One region of the Pedobacter sp. GW822-FHT03F06 genome, then DNA from elsewhere that is predicted to be linked to it. Evidence: riboswitches for the same ligand, from Rfam matches in the RefSeq annotation. Region 1 holds a riboswitch; each other region holds the start of a gene.
What was found. A riboswitch is a leader RNA that binds a small molecule or an ion and turns the genes downstream of it on or off. The one in region 1 is predicted to bind S-adenosylmethionine.
Positions count from the first base shown of each region.

Region 2: another riboswitch for S-adenosylmethionine. It lies ahead of AC1RJ8_RS09445 (SusC/RagA family TonB-linked outer membrane protein); the one in region 1 lies ahead of AC1RJ8_RS00435 (O-acetylhomoserine aminocarboxypropyltransferase/cysteine synthase family protein).
Region 3: another riboswitch for S-adenosylmethionine. It lies ahead of metH (methionine synthase); the one in region 1 lies ahead of AC1RJ8_RS00435 (O-acetylhomoserine aminocarboxypropyltransferase/cysteine synthase family protein).
Region 4: another riboswitch for S-adenosylmethionine. It lies ahead of AC1RJ8_RS16675 (transferrin receptor-like dimerization domain-containing protein); the one in region 1 lies ahead of AC1RJ8_RS00435 (O-acetylhomoserine aminocarboxypropyltransferase/cysteine synthase family protein).

Region 1 covers NZ_JBXANE010000001.1:132,882-136,035, reverse strand. Annotated here, with positions in the region: gene AC1RJ8_RS00440 (homoserine O-acetyltransferase family protein) at 1-559, opposite strand, end outside; gene AC1RJ8_RS00435 (O-acetylhomoserine aminocarboxypropyltransferase/cysteine synthase family protein) at 609-1,940, opposite strand; SAM riboswitch class I at 2,208-2,318, opposite strand; gene AC1RJ8_RS00430 (hypothetical protein) at 2,532-3,154, shown strand, end outside.
Region 2 covers NZ_JBXANE010000004.1:417,697-420,850, reverse strand. Annotated here, with positions in the region: gene AC1RJ8_RS09450 (peroxiredoxin family protein) at 1-1,042, opposite strand, end outside; SAM riboswitch class I at 1,179-1,285, shown strand; gene AC1RJ8_RS09445 (SusC/RagA family TonB-linked outer membrane protein) at 1,609-3,154, shown strand, end outside.
Region 3 covers NZ_JBXANE010000002.1:230,697-233,850, forward strand. Annotated here, with positions in the region: gene AC1RJ8_RS03555 (hypothetical protein) at 70-636, shown strand; gene AC1RJ8_RS03560 (Bax inhibitor-1/YccA family protein) at 675-1,430, shown strand; SAM riboswitch class I at 1,544-1,647, shown strand; gene metH (methionine synthase) at 1,781-3,154, shown strand, end outside.
Region 4 covers NZ_JBXANE010000009.1:84,905-88,058, forward strand. Annotated here, with positions in the region: gene AC1RJ8_RS16670 (serine hydrolase domain-containing protein) at 1-795, shown strand, start outside; SAM riboswitch class I at 1,375-1,479, shown strand; gene AC1RJ8_RS16675 (transferrin receptor-like dimerization domain-containing protein) at 1,556-3,154, shown strand, end outside.

The DNA.
Region 1 (3,154 bases):
CGTTAAAAGCTATTCCCCAAGGAGAATGCGCTGCATTAGTGGCAATCAGAATCAGGTTTTCGATTTTATTTGGCTCCGAAATGCTCCACTCAACAGCTTGTTGTCCGCCTAAAGAACCTCCGATTAATAGTTTAATATAATCGATACCTAAATGCGAAGCCAATAACTGGTGTGCTGATACTAAATCGCGGATGGTAAACTGTGGAAAAGAAAGGTAATAAGGTAAACCTGTTACCGGATTGGTACTTAATGGGTTTGTACTGCCGTAATGTGAGCCTAAAACGTTAGCACAAACGATATAATGCTCTTCCGGGTTGAACAAAGCATTTTCACCGAACAAACCTTCCCACCATTCAAAAACATCTGCATTGGCGGTAAGTGCATGGCAAACCCAAATTACATTATCTTTATTTGCATTTAATTTGCCATAAGTTTGATAAGCAACTTGCAGGTTACGGATTTTTTTTCCGTTCTCTAATTTGAACTGTTTGTTATAGCTATATGTTGACGCAAAATTCCCCGAAGTGGATTTTACATTGTCGTTTTTACTGTTATGCATTTTGTAATGTTGTTGTCGTTTTTAAAAAGCCTCTTAAAGGGTTTGGGGTTTAGGCTTGTAAATTCTCTGCCGGAACTGTAGCTTTAATTGTTGCAAATGCCTGTTCGAAATCGGCCTTAATATCGTCAATATGCTCAATGCCTACTGAAACCCTCAGTGCATTTGGTTTTACACCTGCAGCTAATTGTTCTGTTTCGCTTAACTGTTGGTGTGTTGTGGCCGAAGGCTGAATAATCAGCGTTTTTGCATCACCCACATTGGCAAGATGCGACACCAGTTTTAAGTTATCAATTACCTGTGTAGCATTTTCTTTGCTTCCAGCTAACTCGAAAGATAAAACTGCGCCAAAACCATTGCTTAAATATTTTTTAGCCAGGTTGTTATATTTATTACTGGCTAAGCCAGGATATTGTACTTCTTTAACTAATGGATGGTTTTCTAACCAGGTCGCTAATTCTAATGCATTATCTACATGGCGCTGAACACGAAGTGATAAGGTTTCTAAGCCTTGTAACAAAAGAAAAGAATTGAAAGGCGATAGGGCAGGTCCCAGATCTCTTAATCCTTCTACGCGGGCACGGATGATAAATTGGATATTGCCAAATGGTCCGCCGATACCAAAAACATCGCTAAAAACCAAACCATGGTAACCTTCTGATGGCTCAGAGAATTGAGGAAACTTACCGTTGCCCCAGTTGTAATTTCCGCCGTCGACGATAACGCCGCCAATACTGGTTCCATGACCACCAATCCATTTCGTTGCAGATTCTACAACAATGTTGGCGCCATGTTCTAAGGGCTTAAACAAATAACCTCCTGCACCAAAAGTATTGTCAACCACTAAAGGGATATCGTATTTTTTGGCAATGGCTGCAATTTTTTCGAAATCAGGCACACTAAATGCAGGGTTGCCAATGGTTTCTAAAAAGATTGCTTTTGTTTTATCGGTTATTTTGCTTTCAAATTCTTCGGGTACATCTGGGTTGGCAAAATCGACATGAATACCCAGGCGCTTAAAAGCTACTTTGAATTGATTATAGGTTCCTCCGTAAATATGGGTTGAAGAAACGATGCTATCGCCTGCCTCCAGTATATTATTTAGTGCAATAAACTGTGCTGCTTGTCCAGATGCTACCGCTAAAGCTGCCACACCACCTTCTAAAGCGGCAATACGTTTTTCGAAAACATCATTGGTAGGATTCATAATCCTGGTGTAGATATTACCAAACTCCTTTAACGCAAATAAATTGGCGCCATGTTCTGCATTTTTAAAACCATAAGAAGTGGTTTGGTAAATAGGAACAGCCCTTGAGCCTGTTGTTGGATCTATTTCTTGTCCAGCGTGTAATTGTAAAGTTTCGAATTTATATGATGTTGACATGATTTCTGTTTTTTATTGTTGAATAAGATGATACATGTAGTGCTTTAGGCTAATCCTAAAACCTAGCAGGGCGTATCCCGATTTCTCAGGACCTTCCAGTTTGAAAGAAACAAAAAAGGAAGATTTTTAAATTACTTTATGCAACAGCACATATAAGTAACCGCACGCATATTGCAACAAATAAAAGAAATAGAAACTTGTTCTACATTTTTTTGGTTTGCGCTGGGCTCGCTTAGCGATTGAAGATTTAATGTTTTCATCAGTTCTAATTTATATCTCCAAATAACACCATGTTATCCGGTCAGGAATTGGCACCTTCTCTTTCTGAGGGTTGCCAGTGGGTCATCGAGCCAGTCTCTCGCCACTTCTTTATAAATCAACCCGTGAAGATTGACTTTTATTTAGCTTTCCGCCAAATAATATTCCAAATGTCTGAATTTAATTTTAATCCACAAAATAAAATTCCGAATTTATGTCAATCATCTGTAAATGAGTAATGTATTTTTTATTCTGATAAGGTGGTTTAAACTTTTAATATAAAATTAACGCTTAAAATTCTAAGTTTGTGTTACCTATCTAAATCTAATCATCATGAAAAATACAAAATCCCTATGTTTAGGAATGCTATTTACTGTAGTCTGTTTAAACAGCGTAAACGCTCAGTTTGGAGGCTTAAAAGATAAATTATTAAAAGTGGGCACCGCCCAGGGCGCTAAAGCTTTAGGCGTAGACAAGTTTTTGAAACAACCTGCTGCCATTACCACTAATTTTGAAGACGTAAATAGAGAAGGCGAAAAGCTGCCTGATTTTATTAATTCATTAAATTTAAAAGCCCAGCCCTTGTACTTACTGCCTAAAAATCCAGAGGGTGGTTTCGTGCTTTGCGAGGGGCTTTACGAAATGACCAATAAAAGTTATTGTTTAAAAGCAGGAACTTTCGCGCCGTCAAAAGGTGATGGTTATATGTATGCTCCGGTTTTAGGCCCCAAGGAAGAAATTGTGGTTTCTATACTCAAAAGTGCAGAAAAGCATCCTGATGTAGATCAGCATGATATCCAGGCTTTACTTTGGACAATCATAGCCAGAACAAAATTTGCCGATTTTAACGGACAGGTTAAAGTAACTGCCATTAAATTATTAACGCCAAAACAACTTACACAATTAGAAGGCGGTGCTTTGGGTGTTTTACCTTTCGATGTAATGGAGAAGGCTAA
Region 2 (3,154 bases), on a different contig from region 1:
CAAAACGTTCGCGGAAACGTGTCATCACCTTTTTTGCATATTCGGGTTCGGTTGAGCGCTCATAATGCAAAGCAATAATTTCTACACCGCGTTTCTTGTTTTCTTTATACCAGGGTGCAATAAAAGTAGCTTCGTCAACACAATTTGGGCACCAGCTTCCGGTTATGGTTAAAATCACTACCTTGTTTTTATATTTTTCATCCTTTAACGAAATCTTTTTGCCGTTTACATCAGGAAAACTAAAATCAAGCGTTTTGTATCCTTTTTTCAGGTAGGTAAGTTTGTAAGGATCGGGCAGGGCAGCATCTTTATTTTTAGTTCCGGTAAAAGGCTGGCTTCCCCTTGCACCTAAAATTTCGCCAGTTAATGAGCCATCTGACTGAAAAGTTCCTTTGTAATAGGCAGGAGAGGAGCCAATAAAGCTCGAAAGTTGAAATTCATTTCCTTCTACTACCCCTTCCAGATAACGCGAATCGCCTGTTACACGTAGAAAAGTGCCGGTAAGTTTGTTGCCGGTTTGCTTAAATAAACCTACTGTTTTTTCTTCCTTACCATTTGGCGATTTAAAAACTACATCATAACTGCCAGAATAATCTGCCGTTGCAGGTTTACCTGTTGTTTTAAAACGGTAATTTTTCCTTTCAGCAACAATTACCAAAGGTTTGCCAGCTTTATCCTGTTTCCTTAATGTACCTGTTAATTGGTCTCCATCTATCGCAAATGCGAGTTCATTATCAAACTGATCAAGTTTTACGAAAAGCGAATCGGCCGTTTGTTTTACTAGGCCACCTTCGAAACTTTCTTCAGCATTGCGGAAATATAATTTCTGCTGACCGCTTTTTTCATTGATCTCGAAATTAAAAGGAATTTCCAGACCTTCCTTTATCTTGGCTATTCCACGCCAATTGCCGAGGGCAACAAAGGCTTTAGATTTTATTTTGTTGAGTTTTACTACCTGATTGGGTAAAGTATTATGTTCCTGGGCATAGATAAAAGTTGTTGATATAGCCAATATGGCTGTTGAAAGGGATTTAAGTTTCATTGGGATGTGTATTGACGACTAAATTAGTAGACAAAGATATGGATGTAATTGGGAAAGAAAAAATTTTTCAATAAAAATCTATAAAAACTATAGGATAAATGGAATTAATTATACCTTTGCAGCAGTTATTTTAAAATACTTATCAAGAAAGGCGGAGGGAATGGCCCTATGAAGCCTTAGCAACCATCTAATTTTTAGAAATGGTGCTAATTCCATCTCAGATGAATCTGGGGTAGTTAAGTCAGTTGATTGCGTTATCCTTATAAGAATATATGGAGCACTTCTGATTTATGGGGGTGCTTTTTTTTTGCCCCGATGCAAGCTTGATAAGTAAATACGGTTTAAAGAAAATTATTCAAATGAAAAAAACAGACGAGCTAAAACCCATTAATGCACACCTTAATGCATCCTTCCGAATGCGCATGCCCTGTTAAAATCGCTCCATTTTAACAGGCTTCTTTAGGCTAACCATTCCTTTTTATTTTTTTTAAAACAATACGTTTTAGTCGTAGTGGAATTGTTTTGCCCAAAAATATTATCCCTTTTTAACTAATTAACTACACAATATGTTTAAAAATTTAAAATTAAAAACGTTTATCCTGCTGCTCTTCCTGGCACAAAAGCTTTCTGCTCAGGATGTAACGGTTACCGGAACGGTAAAGTCGGCAGATGGCGAAACACTGCCTGGCGTTTCTGTATCAATAAAAGAAACCAGGCAAGCTACTATTTCTGATGCAAAAGGGGCTTTTTCAATTCATGCACCCGATAAGGGCACATTGATATTTTCATATATCGGTTTTAAAAGCCAGGAGATACAAATCAATAAAAATGCTGGCCCCATTTCGGTCATTCTTCAGTCAAGCGATAATGCGCTTGATGAAGTAGTGGTTACGGCTTTGGGGATTTCCAGGGAGAAAAAGTCGCTGGGTTATGCGGTTCAGGAATTGAAAGGGGACCGTGTAGCTGAAGCAAAAGAATCCAATCTGGTAAATGCACTCGCTGGAAAAATAGCTGGTGTACGGGTAACCAACAGCCAGGGAAGTATGGGCTCGTCTCGTGTGGTCATCAGGGGAGAAACGTCTATTGCTGGAAATAACCAGCCTTTATTTGTGGTTGATGGAATTCCGGTAGATAACGCTCAGTTAAACTCTGCAGGGGCAAGAGATTATGCGAACACCATTTCGGATATTAATCCGGAAGATATAGAATCGATGAGTGTGTTAAAAGGACCCAATGCCGCTGCATTATACGGCTCGAGGGCTGCTGCAGGGGTTATACTCATTAAAACCAAAACCGGTAAATCGAAAAAAGGATTGGGCATTGCCATCAACTCAAATGCAGTATTGGAAACTTTGCTTACATTACCTGTATATCAAAATGCCTTCGGTCAGGGATCGGAAGGCAAATTTAGCTATGTAGATGGTGCAGGTAAAGGCATTAACGATGGGGTAGATGAAAGCTGGGGTCCGAAATTGGATGGTAGATTAATTCCACAATTCTATTCGAAGGGAGTGGCCGTTCCATTTGTTGCGCATCCCGATAATGTGCGCGATTTCTTTCAGACGGGATATTCATTAAATAATGGGGTATCTGTTGCAGATGCCGGCGAAAAGTATGATTACCGGATTTCATACAATAACCTGAAACAGGTTGGTATAGTGCCTAACTCTGGTCAGGGCAAAAATTCGTTTGTGCTGAATACATCATTAAAAATAACACCGAAGTTAACCTTAACTGCCAACGCAAATTATAGCAAACTTAATTCTGATAATTTACCTGGAACAGGAGGTTCAAGATCTACCAGTACCATGTTGCAGTTTACCTGGTTTGGCCGTCAGGTTGATATCAACCAATTAAAAGATTATTTGGATGAAAATGGAAAAACGTTTAACTGGAACAATAGCTATTACAGCAATCCGTATTGGGTAGCTTACGAAAATACCGTATCGCAAAACCGTAGCCGGATTATTGGAAGTTTAGCCCTGAATTATAAGATTATTGATGGACTTGATTTAAATTTCAGGTCAGGAACGGATTATTATAATGATAGACGTAAAGTTAGGATTGCCTATGGTACCAACGGAACGCCTTTCGGTTCTTATACAGAAAGTG
Region 3 (3,154 bases), on a different contig from region 1:
GATGTAAAGTAGAAATGACCTTAACATTCACTCATTCAAAACTCACCCATTCAATAATTAGAGAAAAGTATGCACGAAATTGAGCCTTATTACCAGTGGAGAGATGATTATATTTCTGCAGAAGATGAGCGTTCGCCATTTTACAATACCGAATATTCAGAACTTTACTTCGATAAGCAGATTTATAACTTTTTACTGCACCCGCAATGGGACGAATTTGGTTCAAATACCCTATACATGAAGGTGTTATATGCCGATTATGATCGCAGTTATGCCGTTATAGAATTTATAGGCGAGTGGAACGATGCCATTAACAACGACATTATGCTGCTGAAACGTGATATTTTAGAGCTGATGATGGATGAAGGCATTAATAAATTTATCCTGATTGGTGAAAATGTACTGAATTTTCATGCTTCAGATGATAGTTACTACGAAGAGTGGTTTCAGGAAGTAGAAGATGGCTGGATTGTTGGAGTAAATTTTCAGGAACATGTAATCACCGAGTTTCGCGATAATAACATCGATTATTACATTAACTTTGGTGGTGCATTTGACAATCTGCCATGGCGCACCCTAAAACCGCTACAGTTCTTTAAAAAAGTTGAAGAACTGCTGACAAAAAGATTAAACTAAATATTTATTTTTATATAGTTAAATACGCAAAATTTAAAATGGAACAACAAAATTATCAATATCAGGACAACAGTGTTTTTGTACAGGAAAAATCTGTTTCTAAAAAATTCTTTGCAAACGTTTTCTTATGGATGTTCGTTGCATTGAGTTTATCAACAGTAGCCGCCTATTTATTTGGTACCAATGAGCAGTTAATGCAATACCTTTTAAATATTAATCCAACAACCGGTAAAGTGAGCATGTCAATTTTTGGTTATGTAGCCATGTTTGCACCGCTTGGACTGGTTTTATTAATGGGATTCGGTTTAAGCAGATTGTCATTACCGGCGTTAATTGGCGTTTTTGTACTTTATTCAGTACTAACTGGAGTTAGTTTAAGTTTTATCTTGTTAACTTATACTTCAGGTTCAGTAGTGAGCTGTTTTGCAGGAGCAGCCGGGATATTTGGAATAATGGCATTTATGGGTTATACAACCAATATCGATCTAAGTAAATTCGGGCCGATTTTAATGGTTGGAGTAATTGGTTTAGTGATTGCCAGTGTAATTAATATGTTTGTTCAGAGTGAACAGTTCAGTTTGTTTATGGCATTTATTGGTATTGCCATATTTACAGCATTAACGGCTTATGATGTACAAAAAATTAAAAGAATTGGCGAAGGGATAGAAGCTAGCGGTGAACAGGTTCTTCAGATTGAATCTAAAAAAATGGCTATTGTAGCTGCATTGTCTTTATACTTAGATTTCCTAAATATCTTCCTTTTCTTACTTCGTATTTTCGGAAGCAGAAAATAGTCATTAACAGAACAATATTCTTAAGGCCGTGCAGAATTGCATGGCCTTTGTAATTTTATTTGGCAGCAAAGCGATAAATTTTGGAATTGATGTTGCTTTGTTGCATTTTTGTATGCTTATTAAGAAAGACGGAGGGATTAGACCCAACGAAGTCTTAGCAACCTGTAACCTACAAGGTGCTAAATTCTATTCTGCAAATAGCAGAAACAGATAAGTTTAGGATTACGATTCACGTACCAACTTTTTAAATAAGCTTTTTAGAGACTTGAGACTATAGATTTGAGATTTGAGACATTGCGTCTTATCCATTCTCATATCTGATACCTCATATCTCAAATCTTACAACAAGAATGAGCATAAGAGAAGAATTAGAAAAACGTATTTTGGTGATTGATGGTGCAATGGGTACCATGATTCAGCGATATACCTTAACCGAAGAAGATTTTAGGGGGGAGCGATTTAAAAACCATCCCTGTGATGTAAAAGGCAATAACGATTTGCTCAACATCACACGTCCGGATATTATTAAAACAATACACCTGGAGTACCTGGCCGCTGGTGCCGATATTATCGAAACCAACACGTTCAGTACACAGCGCATTTCCATGGCCGATTACCAGATGGAAGACCTTTCTTACGAAATGAGTTTTGAAGGTGCACGGGTGGCAAAAGAAGCTGTAAACGAGTTCATGGCTGCAAATCCAGACCGTAAATGTTTTGTGGCCGGCGCCATTGGCCCAACTAACCGTACCCTTTCCATGTCGCCGAATGTAAACGATCCTGGTTTTAGGGCAGTTTATTTTGACGAACTGGAAGCCGCTTATTATGAGCAGGTGCGCGGTTTGGTAGATGGTGGTTCTGATGTATTATTAATCGAAACCATTTTTGATACTTTAAATGCTAAAGTGGCTATTGTAGCCATTAAAAAATACGAAGAGGTAATTGGCCGTAAACTGGAGATCATGATTTCCGGTACCATTACCGACGCCTCTGGCAGAACACTTTCAGGTCAGACTGCCGAAGCTTTTTTGAACTCTGTAATGCATGCAAAACCATTAAGTATTGGTTTTAACTGTGCATTGGGCGCTAAAGAAATGCGTCCGCATATTGAGGAGCTTGCTGCAAAAGCAGGTTGTTATGTTTCGGCCTATCCAAATGCCGGTTTACCAAATGAGTTTGGTGCTTACGATGAGCAGCCACATGAAACCGCACATTTGGTTGACGATTTTATTGCCTCTGGTTTTGTGAATATTGTGGGCGGCTGTTGTGGTACCACACCAGAGCATATTGGTTGTATTGCCAAAAATGCGAGAAAAGCTGAACCTCGAAAAATACCGGTTCTTCAACCATATATGCGTTTAAGCGGGCTGGAACCTGTAACCATTACCCCAGAAAGCATTTTTGTAAATATTGGTGAAAGAACAAATATCACCGGGTCTCCGAAATTCTCTAAACTGATTTTGGGCGGCGATTACGAATCTGCACTGGCCGTTGCCTTACAACAGGTTGAAGGTGGTGCGCAGGTAATCGATGTGAATATGGATGAGGGGATGTTGGATTCTGAAGCAGCAATGACCAAATTCTTAAACCTCATTGCTTCTGAACCTGATATTGCCAAATTGCCCATCATGGTCGATTCATCTAAATGGTCGGTTATCGAAAATGGCTTAAAATGTTTGCAGGGAAAAGGAATTGTAAACTCTATCTCCTTGAAAGAAGGGGAG
Region 4 (3,154 bases), on a different contig from region 1:
TGGAAAGATCTTGGAGATGACACCGCATCATTTAATCTGATCACGCCCAGGATGCTGTTAAGTCATAGTTCTGGTTTGCCCGTTTTACGCCAGCTGTATGGCAACAAAGTTAATCTTATTGCCAAACCTGGTGAAAAGTTCTATTATTCCAATGAGGGCATTAATCTATTGGGATTTATGATTGAAGAGTTAACGGGAAAGAAACTCGAAATTATCGCACGTGAAGAAGTTTTTATTCCACTAAGGATGGAATACACCAGTATGATCTGGGAAAAATCCTTTGAAAACAATTTTTCTTATGCTTACTTCAAAGACGGAAAGAAATATGGCTCTGAAAGACGGGAGAGTAGCCGTGCTGCAGGTTCGATGTCAACAACAGCCGAAGATTATGCTCGGTTTATGATCAACCTAATGAAAGAAAACGGTTTATCCAGATCAGGTTATCATGAGATGCTTCGTGCACAGGTCCCGGTGAAAAGTAAACGGGGGTTTGGTCCTTTGAAAGACAGCATTACAAATGAAAATAATGCTATCGGGTTATCATGGGGGCTGGGCATTGGTACATTCAAGTCGGCTTTTGGACGGGCCTTTTTCCATACCGGGCATGGTGATGCTAACCAGAATTATGCTGTAGCTTTTCCTAAAGCTGGAATCGCTGTAATTTTACTGAGCAACAGTGAAAATTTTGAAAAAGCCAACGCCCAAATTTTAAAAATTTGCATCGGTGATACCTATTCGCCGCTGAGATGGCTTGGTCATTTGGGCGAGCCGGCCAAGGAGGAAGTTGTGAAATAACCTGATAATTAAAAAGAAGAGTTGCAATCCTTACAATGAAACTGTTAAAATTATCCTATCTAAAACATCCGTTTTTTCAATTTAGATTCAGCGACATTTTGAAATGGAAATTTAATATATCTACGAATCCCTATGATAGGGGACACTTTTTATTTAAACTAGCCTACTCAGGATTGAATGGCTTTTTTTATTTTTTAGCCAACAATACATTTAATTATTTTTAAGGTATATCTCCTTTGCAAATTTGAACCCCGCCTGACTAAGTCTTTTACAGCGGATATTTGCATGATTTTGCTGGTGTGTACGTCCTTTCTGCATTTAAACTGTCGCGCCATTTCGCTTTAAAGTGACCACCTGTTCAGAGGGAAAGGAACTTAGATGTGCATGGTCCGGTAATCAAATTGGTGGCCAGTTTGGCCCGAAACAGAGGAGTCAACTTTCACCGAAATACACACGTTGGCCAAAAAACCTGCTAAAATGCCCTGGTATATTTTTTTTCACAAACATGCCATCGAAATAAATAATACAAATCCTATAGGAATACTAGATTATTATTTCTAGTTTTGCATCATTATATAATACTTATCCAGAAAGACTGAGGGAAGGGCCCTAAGACGTCTGAGGAACCTATACACTTGTAAAAGGTGCTAATTCCTTTCTGCCCAAGGGTGGAGAAGATAAGTTGGTTATGCATCCGCATGCTAATTATTTTGAGGTCGCTCAAAGTTTTTCTGGTAAAGAACTCCTAAAAAATCAGAAAATGAAGAAAACTTTTACCTTTTTCACGGCTATTCAATTGCTCTGGCTTCCTTTATTGGCGCAGGAAAAACTGAGTGGATTTAAAATTCAAAACATTCCGCTACAGCGAGATATTGAGCAGAAATTTGATGCTGGGCTTAATAAAGAAAATATAGGGGCGACCATAAAAGAGCTTTCTGCCAACCCCCATCACTTGGGCGCTAAGGGCAGTAAAACGGTAGCAGAATCTGTACTGAAAAAGTTTAAAAGCTATGGCTGGGATGCAAAAATAGAGACTTATTATGTTTTATTTCCAACACCTAAAACCCGATCGGTAGAATTTTTAGGAAGCAACAAATACAGCGCCTCGCTTGAAGAAAAGGCTGTTAAGGAAGATTTAGCAACCGCACAGCAAGGGCAGTTGCCTCCTTACAATGCCTGGAGTGCCGATGGCGATGTAAGTGCAGGCCTTGTTTTTGTAAATTATGGTCTGCCAGCTGATTATGAAAAGTTGGAGCGTTTAGGCATCAGCGTAAAAGGCAAGATTGTTATTGCAAAATATGGCAGGTCGTGGCGGGGCACTAAACCTAAAATAGCTTACGAACATGGTGCGGTGGGCTGTATCATTTATTCGGATCCAAAAGATGATGGCTTTGTGAAAGGCGATGTATATCCACAGGGTGCTTACAAGCCAGAATTTGCTGTTCAACGGGGATCGGTAATGGATATGGTAATTTATCCCGGTGATCCATTGACCCCTGGAATCGGTTCTACAAAGGATGCCAAAAGGTTGGAGCGGGGCGATGCCAAAACGATTCTTAAAATTCCGGTTCAGCCTATCAGTTATCATGATGCTTTGCCATTGCTTGCTGCACTTAAAGGTCAGGTAGTACCTACCGATTGGAGCGGCGGCTTGCCCGTTACCTACCACATTGGCGATGGAAGTACCGTGGTTCGTTTAAACCTGGCTTTTAACTGGGATATTGTGCCAGCATACAATGTTGTAGCAAAACTTGAGGGAAGTAAATTTAAAAATCAGTGGATCATCCGCGGTAATCACCACGATGCCTGGGTAAATGGCGCTGCAGATCCGGTAAGTGGATTAGCCTCTTTATTAGAAGAAGCAAAATCTATCGGAAAATTGGCAAAGGCAGGTATAAAACCTAAACGAACACTTGTTTATATTGCCTGGGATGGAGAAGAACAATCGCTTTTAGGTTCTACAGAATGGGTAGAAGACCATGCAGACGAGTTAAACAGTAAAGCGGTTGCCTACATCAATTCGGATGGCAATGGCCGTGGCTTTTTAGAAGCAGGCGGCTCGCATGCTTTAGAAAATTTTGTTTCTGAAATTTCAAAAGATGTAAAAGACCCTCAGGTGGGTTCTAATATTTTTGAACGCTGGAAAGCCAATAAAGCCATTTCTACAGCCTCGCTTACCGAACGTAAGAAAATACAGGACAGCCAAACGCTTGATCTGGGTGCGCTAGGTACAGGATCTGATTATTCTGCATTTTTACAGCACCTTGGTATCCCTACTTTAAGCCTTGGCTTCGGTGGTGAGGATGAAGGAGGGGAGTACCATACCAATTTCGATACTTACGACAACTTTGTGAAGTTT